2 regions of the Paenibacillus sp. FSL R5-0887 genome follow, and region 2 is predicted to be linked to the other one. Evidence: riboswitches for the same ligand, from Rfam matches in the RefSeq annotation. Region 2 holds a riboswitch; the other holds the start of a gene.

Region 1 (3,420 bases), on a different contig from region 2:
CCGTAGGATTCATAAAGCCGCGCTCCACCAAACACTTCCATGCCCCTTTTCTTGGACAACTCCGACCACTTTGCACCTGAGCTAATAATCGCATCAATCTGTATCTGCCCAGGTACAGCCTGCTGCATCATGGATTCGATCATTGTTGGTACGACGAACAGCACCACGCCCGGAATTTGCTGGCACAGCTCTAACACCTGCGTGGCACTAAATTTTTGTGTGATATGAAAGGTTGCTCCACTATATAGACTCTGCATTACGGCGAATAAGGATAGGGAATGCACAAATGGACCTGGTGCCAAAACATCCTTCATAGCGTCCAATTCAAAAGCAATATTCGAGACCTCAAAGCTTTTTAACCATGATAAATGGGTACGCATATAACCTTTGGGCAATCCGGTTGTGCCTGAAGTAAAGCCAATAAATAATAATTCATTCGTCTCATCCAACTCAGCCTCCGGCTTCAGGGCAGCCAGCCACTGATCATAGGAACCTGTTCGTTCATTTGAGAAGGTCAATGTTTGGATCATTTGATCCTTGAAGGTCAGATTCTTTGCGGCTTCCGGCTCGGCAAAAATCATTGTCGGCTGGCACTGCTCTATAATAACCTGCAGTTCATTAGCACTCCACTTGGGATCTAAGGGAATGGGAACACAGCCCGCATAAATCGCCCCCAAAAAAACCTCAACAAATTCAATACGATTCGTAGATAAAATCGCGATTTTGTCATGCCTCAGACCCTTTTGCTGTAAGCCATTCGCGATTCTCCGCATCGTTTTTACTAATGTGGCATAGGTATGACTTGCTTGGTCATGGGTTAAGGCAATGCTGTCGGGCTGCTGTGCTGCATGACGCAGTATAGGAACTACTAGATTCATCCTAGATCACACCTGTTCGTATTTTCTGTGACTACCGATTATATACATTCTCTTCAATCGGACTGCCCCGCAAGTCCAGCCCAAACTAAAGGATATGTGATAAGCGCCATCGCCGGCGCTCCTGTTAAACTAACCCGCTAGAATTGCTACGATAGCTTATTTTAGCTTTATATTATTTTTATGTACACATCTTTCATGTAACTATTAAGTCCATCTTACAACGAAAAAACAGCCAGCACGCATCGATTATGATCGGTACGCGCTGGCTGTATTGTTGTTTAGTCCTTCTTTTGAACGGATGATGGTGAACCCTCTTCAGCAAAAGTAAAGGTTCGGGCGATATATAAGATAGGTGTGCTTACTGCGGTTAGTAAGAACTTCGCTAGATAAGTCGTAAGCAAAATTTCAAGCCATACATTCCAGTCATACAAGCCCGCAAACGCAATGGTACAGAAAATAAGTGTATCCACAAAGGAGCTAATCATCGTACTACCGTTGGAACGAATCCACAGCTGACTTGAGGTGCTGTAATATTTCCGAATCCAAGAGTACAACCGAACATCTAGGAACTGACTAATGAAGTAAGCAGTAAGACTACCCAAAGCTAGTCGAGGCATCAGCCCAAAAATCGTCTCCAAAGAAGACTGAGCGATATCGGTCTCCTGCGGCTTAAATACTAGTACCATCTGCATAATGACTGTAGTCATAAGCAAGGTGAAGAAACCAAACCAGACCGCTTTACGTGCTTCCGCTCTTCCGTACTTCTCATTAAGTAAATCGCTGGTCATATATAAAGTGACATACATCGTATTTCCGAGTGTCATCACAATATCAAATGGCATAGCAATCGTCTTAGCTACCTGAATGTTAGCAATTACAGTAGCAATACCTACCCAGGCGTACATTCCACTTTTCCCGAACAAGCGGTAACAGAGTAGAAAAAAAGCAAAATTGACAATAACAAATAAAACTCCCCACAGCAAATTAAACATATTACTGAAATTCCTCCTAGTTTTGTTTACGCGGGATGGTTACGAACCGCGGCTTACAATATTAAATTTTCGGAACAAAACATTAATACTCTATCACAATAGCGCTTAACAATCCATAAAAATAATATTTTTATATGAAATTGGTAGTTCCATTTCTTTTTTTTCGCCAATTATCTAAAATAGTCAGCAATAATTCATTTTTTTCAGAAAAAAATGCTCTATAGGACAAAACTTTCACTATTCATCCAGAGGTTAATTCTATAGAATAGTATCAAACACCTTATTCCCGATCCATTTAGTAGAAATATGACATAACTATGGAATATATCTCGGGTCGCCAATTTCCAGCAGTTGGCATGGAGTATCTAGTGAAGACTAAAAAAGAAATGACCTCACCGTCCATAAAAAAAGGAGAGAACGATATGTTTCGTATCAAGCATTCGATCAGTCGCAAATTTACGCGTTTATTATTTGTTGTTCTGTTGCTCACGTCTCTTTTGTTAAGCACCAGCTTCTATTTTATCTCTATCAGTATCTTCAACAGCTATGTTATGCCGCAGATTAACAAAATCCTTACTGCCGCTGCTCAGGACGTATATAAGAATCTCAACGTAATGCACGCCCAGCAAACCCTAAATAAGAACGATCAGTCTGCCACCAATCTCGAGTTCTATTTTCAGGAAAAGAGGAAACAACATGGAGTGGAAACCATTTTTCTGGTCAATCTGAAGGGGAAAGAAGCTGAGATTCTATCCGCAGATCACGATGCAAAATTGCAACGGGCAGAAAGTGTCACCGTATCCTCTGCAATGCAACAAGCCTCTAAAGGAAAAACTGGACTAAGCGATACATATAGCGACGCACATGGTATACATAAAACAGCTTATATCGGTATTCCCGGAAGTACGATGGTTATCGGTGTAAGCAGTGACGTAAGCTTCATTCAAGAAAAAACAGACAGTATTCTATGGACAAGTGCCGGAATCACACTTCTGACGTTGATCATCGGCCTAACTGGTGCATGGTTCATGAGTGTGCGTATAACACGTCCAATCTCAAAACTGGCAGCTTATAGTGCCCGGCTCGCAGAGGGAGATTTCACCGAAGAATTATCAGTTAAAGGAAATGACGAAGTTGCACAGTTGTCCGTAAGCTTCCAAGCGATGACCCAACGCCTGAAAGAAATGATTGGACATGTACTGGTAACCTCTAATACTGTCGTTGCGGATTCCAACTCTTTAAAAGAACGTGTTGAGGTTCTCAATGATATGGCGGAACACTCCAGCTCATCGGTAATAGAAATCGGCAAAGGTAGTACGACTATTGCTAGCAGTGCATCAGATAACTCGAGAGCAATGGAAGAAATCAATTTAGGCATTCAAAGTATTGCCTCAGCAGCGAATGAAGTCACGGAGCAAATCAGTGAGGCTTCCGCTGAAGCAAGTGGCGGTAATGAAATTGCTCAAAGCGCTGTGCTGCAAATGCGCCAGGTTGAACGTGCTTCCCTACAGTCGCTGGATCAATTACAAATCATGAATGAGCGTTCAGTA
Region 2 (3,420 bases):
ACAAAATGGGATAACCCTTACGGTACTTGGGAATGGCTCCAATGTGATTATCCGTGATGGAGGGGTACGTGGAATCGTTCTGCAAACAGCAGGACTTACCGAAATGGGAATTCGCGACAATCTCTTATATGCGCAATGTGGTGCCAAAATAATTGATGTTTCCAGATATGCGCGTGATAAGGAGCTTACGGGTCTTGAGTTCGCCTGTGGCATTCCAGGAACAGTTGGTGGAGCGCTCTATATGAACGCAGGTGCTTATGGCGGTGAGATCAAAGATGTCCTGCATAGTGCACTAGCTATAAATAAGAACGGGCAATTGGTAACTCTGCAAGGAGATGAGCTGCAATGGGGATACAGAAAAAGTGTATTCGCAAGCGGTGAGTATATTGTACTTGAGGCCAAATTTGCTATGACTTCCGGTGATGTTTTAACGATCAAGGCAAAAATGGATGAACTAACTTATTTACGTGAATCGAAGCAACCGCTTGAGTATCCATCCTGTGGGAGTGTATTTAAGCGGCCTCCAGGCCGTTTTGCAGGTCAGTTAATTCAAGAGAGCGGCTTACAGGGTACAAGAATCGGCGGTGCTGAGGTATCCAAGAAGCATGCGGGATTTATTGTGAATGCAGATAATGCAACAGCCAGTGATTACATCGGGCTAATCCACCATGTAAGAGCGACTGTGAAGGATAAATTCGGTGTAGAGCTGGAAACGGAAGTGGAGATCATTGGAGAAGAATAAATGATAAGCAAAAAGAGCCCGCAGATCGCTGTGGGCTCTTTTTGCTTATCATAATCATGTTCGTTTAATCTACTGAAAGGGTGTAATTAGCTCTGTCCGTAGTTATTTCTGCCTTGCGGTCGGCTAAGTCTACGATTTGAAGACCTTCAACAGCTAAATCATAAGTGGATTGTGGCAGGGATACCAGTTCACCATCGGCGTTAAGTGTGCTGCCAAAACCTCTTAATATCAGTGCACTTCCAAGATATTCATCAATTACGTCGTCTGCACTCCGGAAATCTACGGACTCTAAATTGAAATGAACTTTATCCAAATCACGAAGTTCTTTCTTTTCAATAGCGATTGTTTCATTCAAATGATTGTTAAGCCAATCCATAAGCTGCTGTATACTTTGTTCCATAAAATGCTCCCACCCTTAGCTCGAAGATTATTATGAATAAGTTACCCTTTTCTTAGGATTTGAATCCTTTTTTTTGCCACATCTTAATTAACCATATGAATAGTTTATGTGATTAAAAAGAAATCCGCGATCAAATTGCCGTGGTTTTTGAGCTTCCTAATCTCTACATACGCAGGTCTATCCACGTTAATCTGGAGTTATTTGCTGATCTATATAAGGTAACAGTAAAGAGTAGAACTTGTCAGGAGCGGGCTACCCATGGTATAGTTCAAGACGCAATATGCTTTAAGAAGAAGTCTGCGCTAAAGTTGTGCAGGAGAGGTTCGCGAACTCCCTCTATAAAAAACTAAGAATATATTAAACAGTACAAGCGGTTGCTGTCCTTTATCCGGACGTTGCTTCCGTTTCTTCTTAGTGGAGCCAAGTTTTCGAAATCTCGTTCTTCTTTCCATTACCGGCCAAGGCCGAAGGAAAAGAGAGGGGTTTTTTGTCGTGTCAGAAGGAAGATTGAAAGAGGAAATGCAGGAAGTTACTTTGCTTGGTAATCAGGGAACACAGTACAAGTTTGGTTATGATCCAGACATTCTGGAGGTGTTTGATAACAAACATCCCGGGCGTGATTATTTTGTTAAATTCAACTGCCCTGAGTTCACTAGCTTGTGTCCTGTAACGGGTCAGCCGGATTTTGCCACGCTGTATATTTCGTATATTCCTGAACAAAAAATGGTGGAATCCAAATCATTAAAGCTGTATCTGTTTAGCTTCCGCAACCATGGTGATTTTCATGAGGACTGTGTCAACATTATTATGAATGATCTGATCTCTCTGATGGATCCGCGTTACATTGAGGTATGGGGCAAGTTCACTCCGCGCGGAGGCATTTCAATTGATCCTTATTGCAACTATGGAAGACCGGGTACGAAGTATGAGGCGATGGCGGAACACCGCTTAATCAATCACGACCTCTATCCAGAAAAAGTGGACAACCGCTAAATTCCAACTTGTGATAAGGAGAGATTCATATGAACAAAAAAGCACTCGTCGTATTCAGCGGCGGACAAGATAGCACCACTTGCCTGGTTTGGGCATTGCAGCAGTATGAGGAAGTGCAGGTAGTTACCTTCAACTATAATCAACGTCATGCGGCTGAAATCGAAGTTGCAACAGAGATAGCAGCTAAGTTTAATGTAAAACAGCATATTCTTGATCTGGGGCTGCTCAATCAGCTGGCACCCAATGCACTTACCCGTCAGGATATAGATATCGTGGCTGGTGAAGGAGATGAGCTTCCAAGTACTTTCGTCGATGGACGGAATTTGTTGTTTTTATCTTTTGCCGCAATATTAGCTAAACAACTGGGGTACTCCCATATCGTCACTGGGGTTTGCCAAACGGACTTTAGCGGTTATCCGGACTGCCGTGATGTTTTTGTGAAATCATTGAATGTTACGCTGAACTTATCTATGGACTATGAGTTTGCGATCCACACTCCCCTAATGTGGCTGGATAAAAAAGAAACGTGGAAAATGGCCGATGCACTGGGGTATTTTGATTATGTTCGCGAACACACACTGACCTGTTACAACGGTATTATTGGCAGTGGCTGCGGTACTTGTCCAGCCTGTCTATTGCGTCAGCGTGGTCTTGAGCAATATGAGGCGGAGAGAATGGAGGCCGGTTCTTAATGCTTAACGAGGTTTCAGTCTGCAAAATATTTACGTTCGATGCGGCACACCAGTTAGTGGGACACAAAGGGAAATGCAGCAATCTGCACGGACATACTTATAAGCTCGAAGTAGTGCTTAAGGGCAAACCTATGGCCGCGGAAGGCCACTCGGATGAAGGCTTCGTCATTGATTTCAGCGATATCAAAATGACAGTACAACAAAGCCTTGTAGATCGTTTAGATCACGCTTTTCTTGCCATGGGAAATGAACCTGTGTTAGAGACGTTAACGAATACGGGCTCCAAAGTAGCCTTGTTGTCTTTCCGCACCACAGTAGAGAATATGTCTTCATATATTGCCTACAAGCTTAAGCAAGCAGGGTTGCCTTTGTACTCGGTAAAGCTATGGGAGACTCCAACCTCTTGGGCAGAGGTGCTGGCTGAAGATGTTCCGTATGAAGGGCCATCCTACCGTTTGTATGGAGGCTGTGACTGTGAGTAAGATTCCTGTAATTGAAATGTTCGGTCCAACTATTCAAGGCGAAGGTGCGGTAATTGGAGTGAAGACAATGTTTGCCCGCACCTATGGCTGCGATTATCGCTGCGGCTGGTG

The links. Region 2 has a riboswitch for preQ1 ahead of queF (preQ(1) synthase). Riboswitches for the same ligand answer to the same signal wherever they lie in the genome.
Region 1: another riboswitch for preQ1. It lies ahead of MKY14_RS21015 (queuosine precursor transporter); the one in region 2 lies ahead of queF (preQ(1) synthase).

Annotation. Positions count from the first base shown of each region.
Region 1 covers NZ_JBBOCE010000002.1:710,311-713,730, forward strand. Annotated here, with positions in the region: gene MKY14_RS21010 (AMP-binding protein) at 1-878, opposite strand, end outside; gene MKY14_RS21015 (queuosine precursor transporter) at 1,157-1,870, opposite strand; PreQ1 riboswitch class I at 1,881-1,926, opposite strand; gene MKY14_RS21020 (methyl-accepting chemotaxis protein) at 2,293-3,420, shown strand, end outside.
Region 2 covers NZ_JBBOCE010000001.1:1,635,766-1,639,185, reverse strand. Annotated here, with positions in the region: gene murB (UDP-N-acetylmuramate dehydrogenase) at 1-742, shown strand, start outside; gene MKY14_RS07335 (hypothetical protein) at 807-1,142, opposite strand; PreQ1 riboswitch class I at 1,455-1,498, shown strand; gene queF (preQ(1) synthase) at 1,662-2,135, shown strand; gene queC (7-cyano-7-deazaguanine synthase QueC) at 2,165-2,827, shown strand; gene MKY14_RS07320 (6-pyruvoyl trahydropterin synthase family protein) at 2,827-3,309, shown strand; gene queE (7-carboxy-7-deazaguanine synthase QueE) at 3,302-3,420, shown strand, end outside.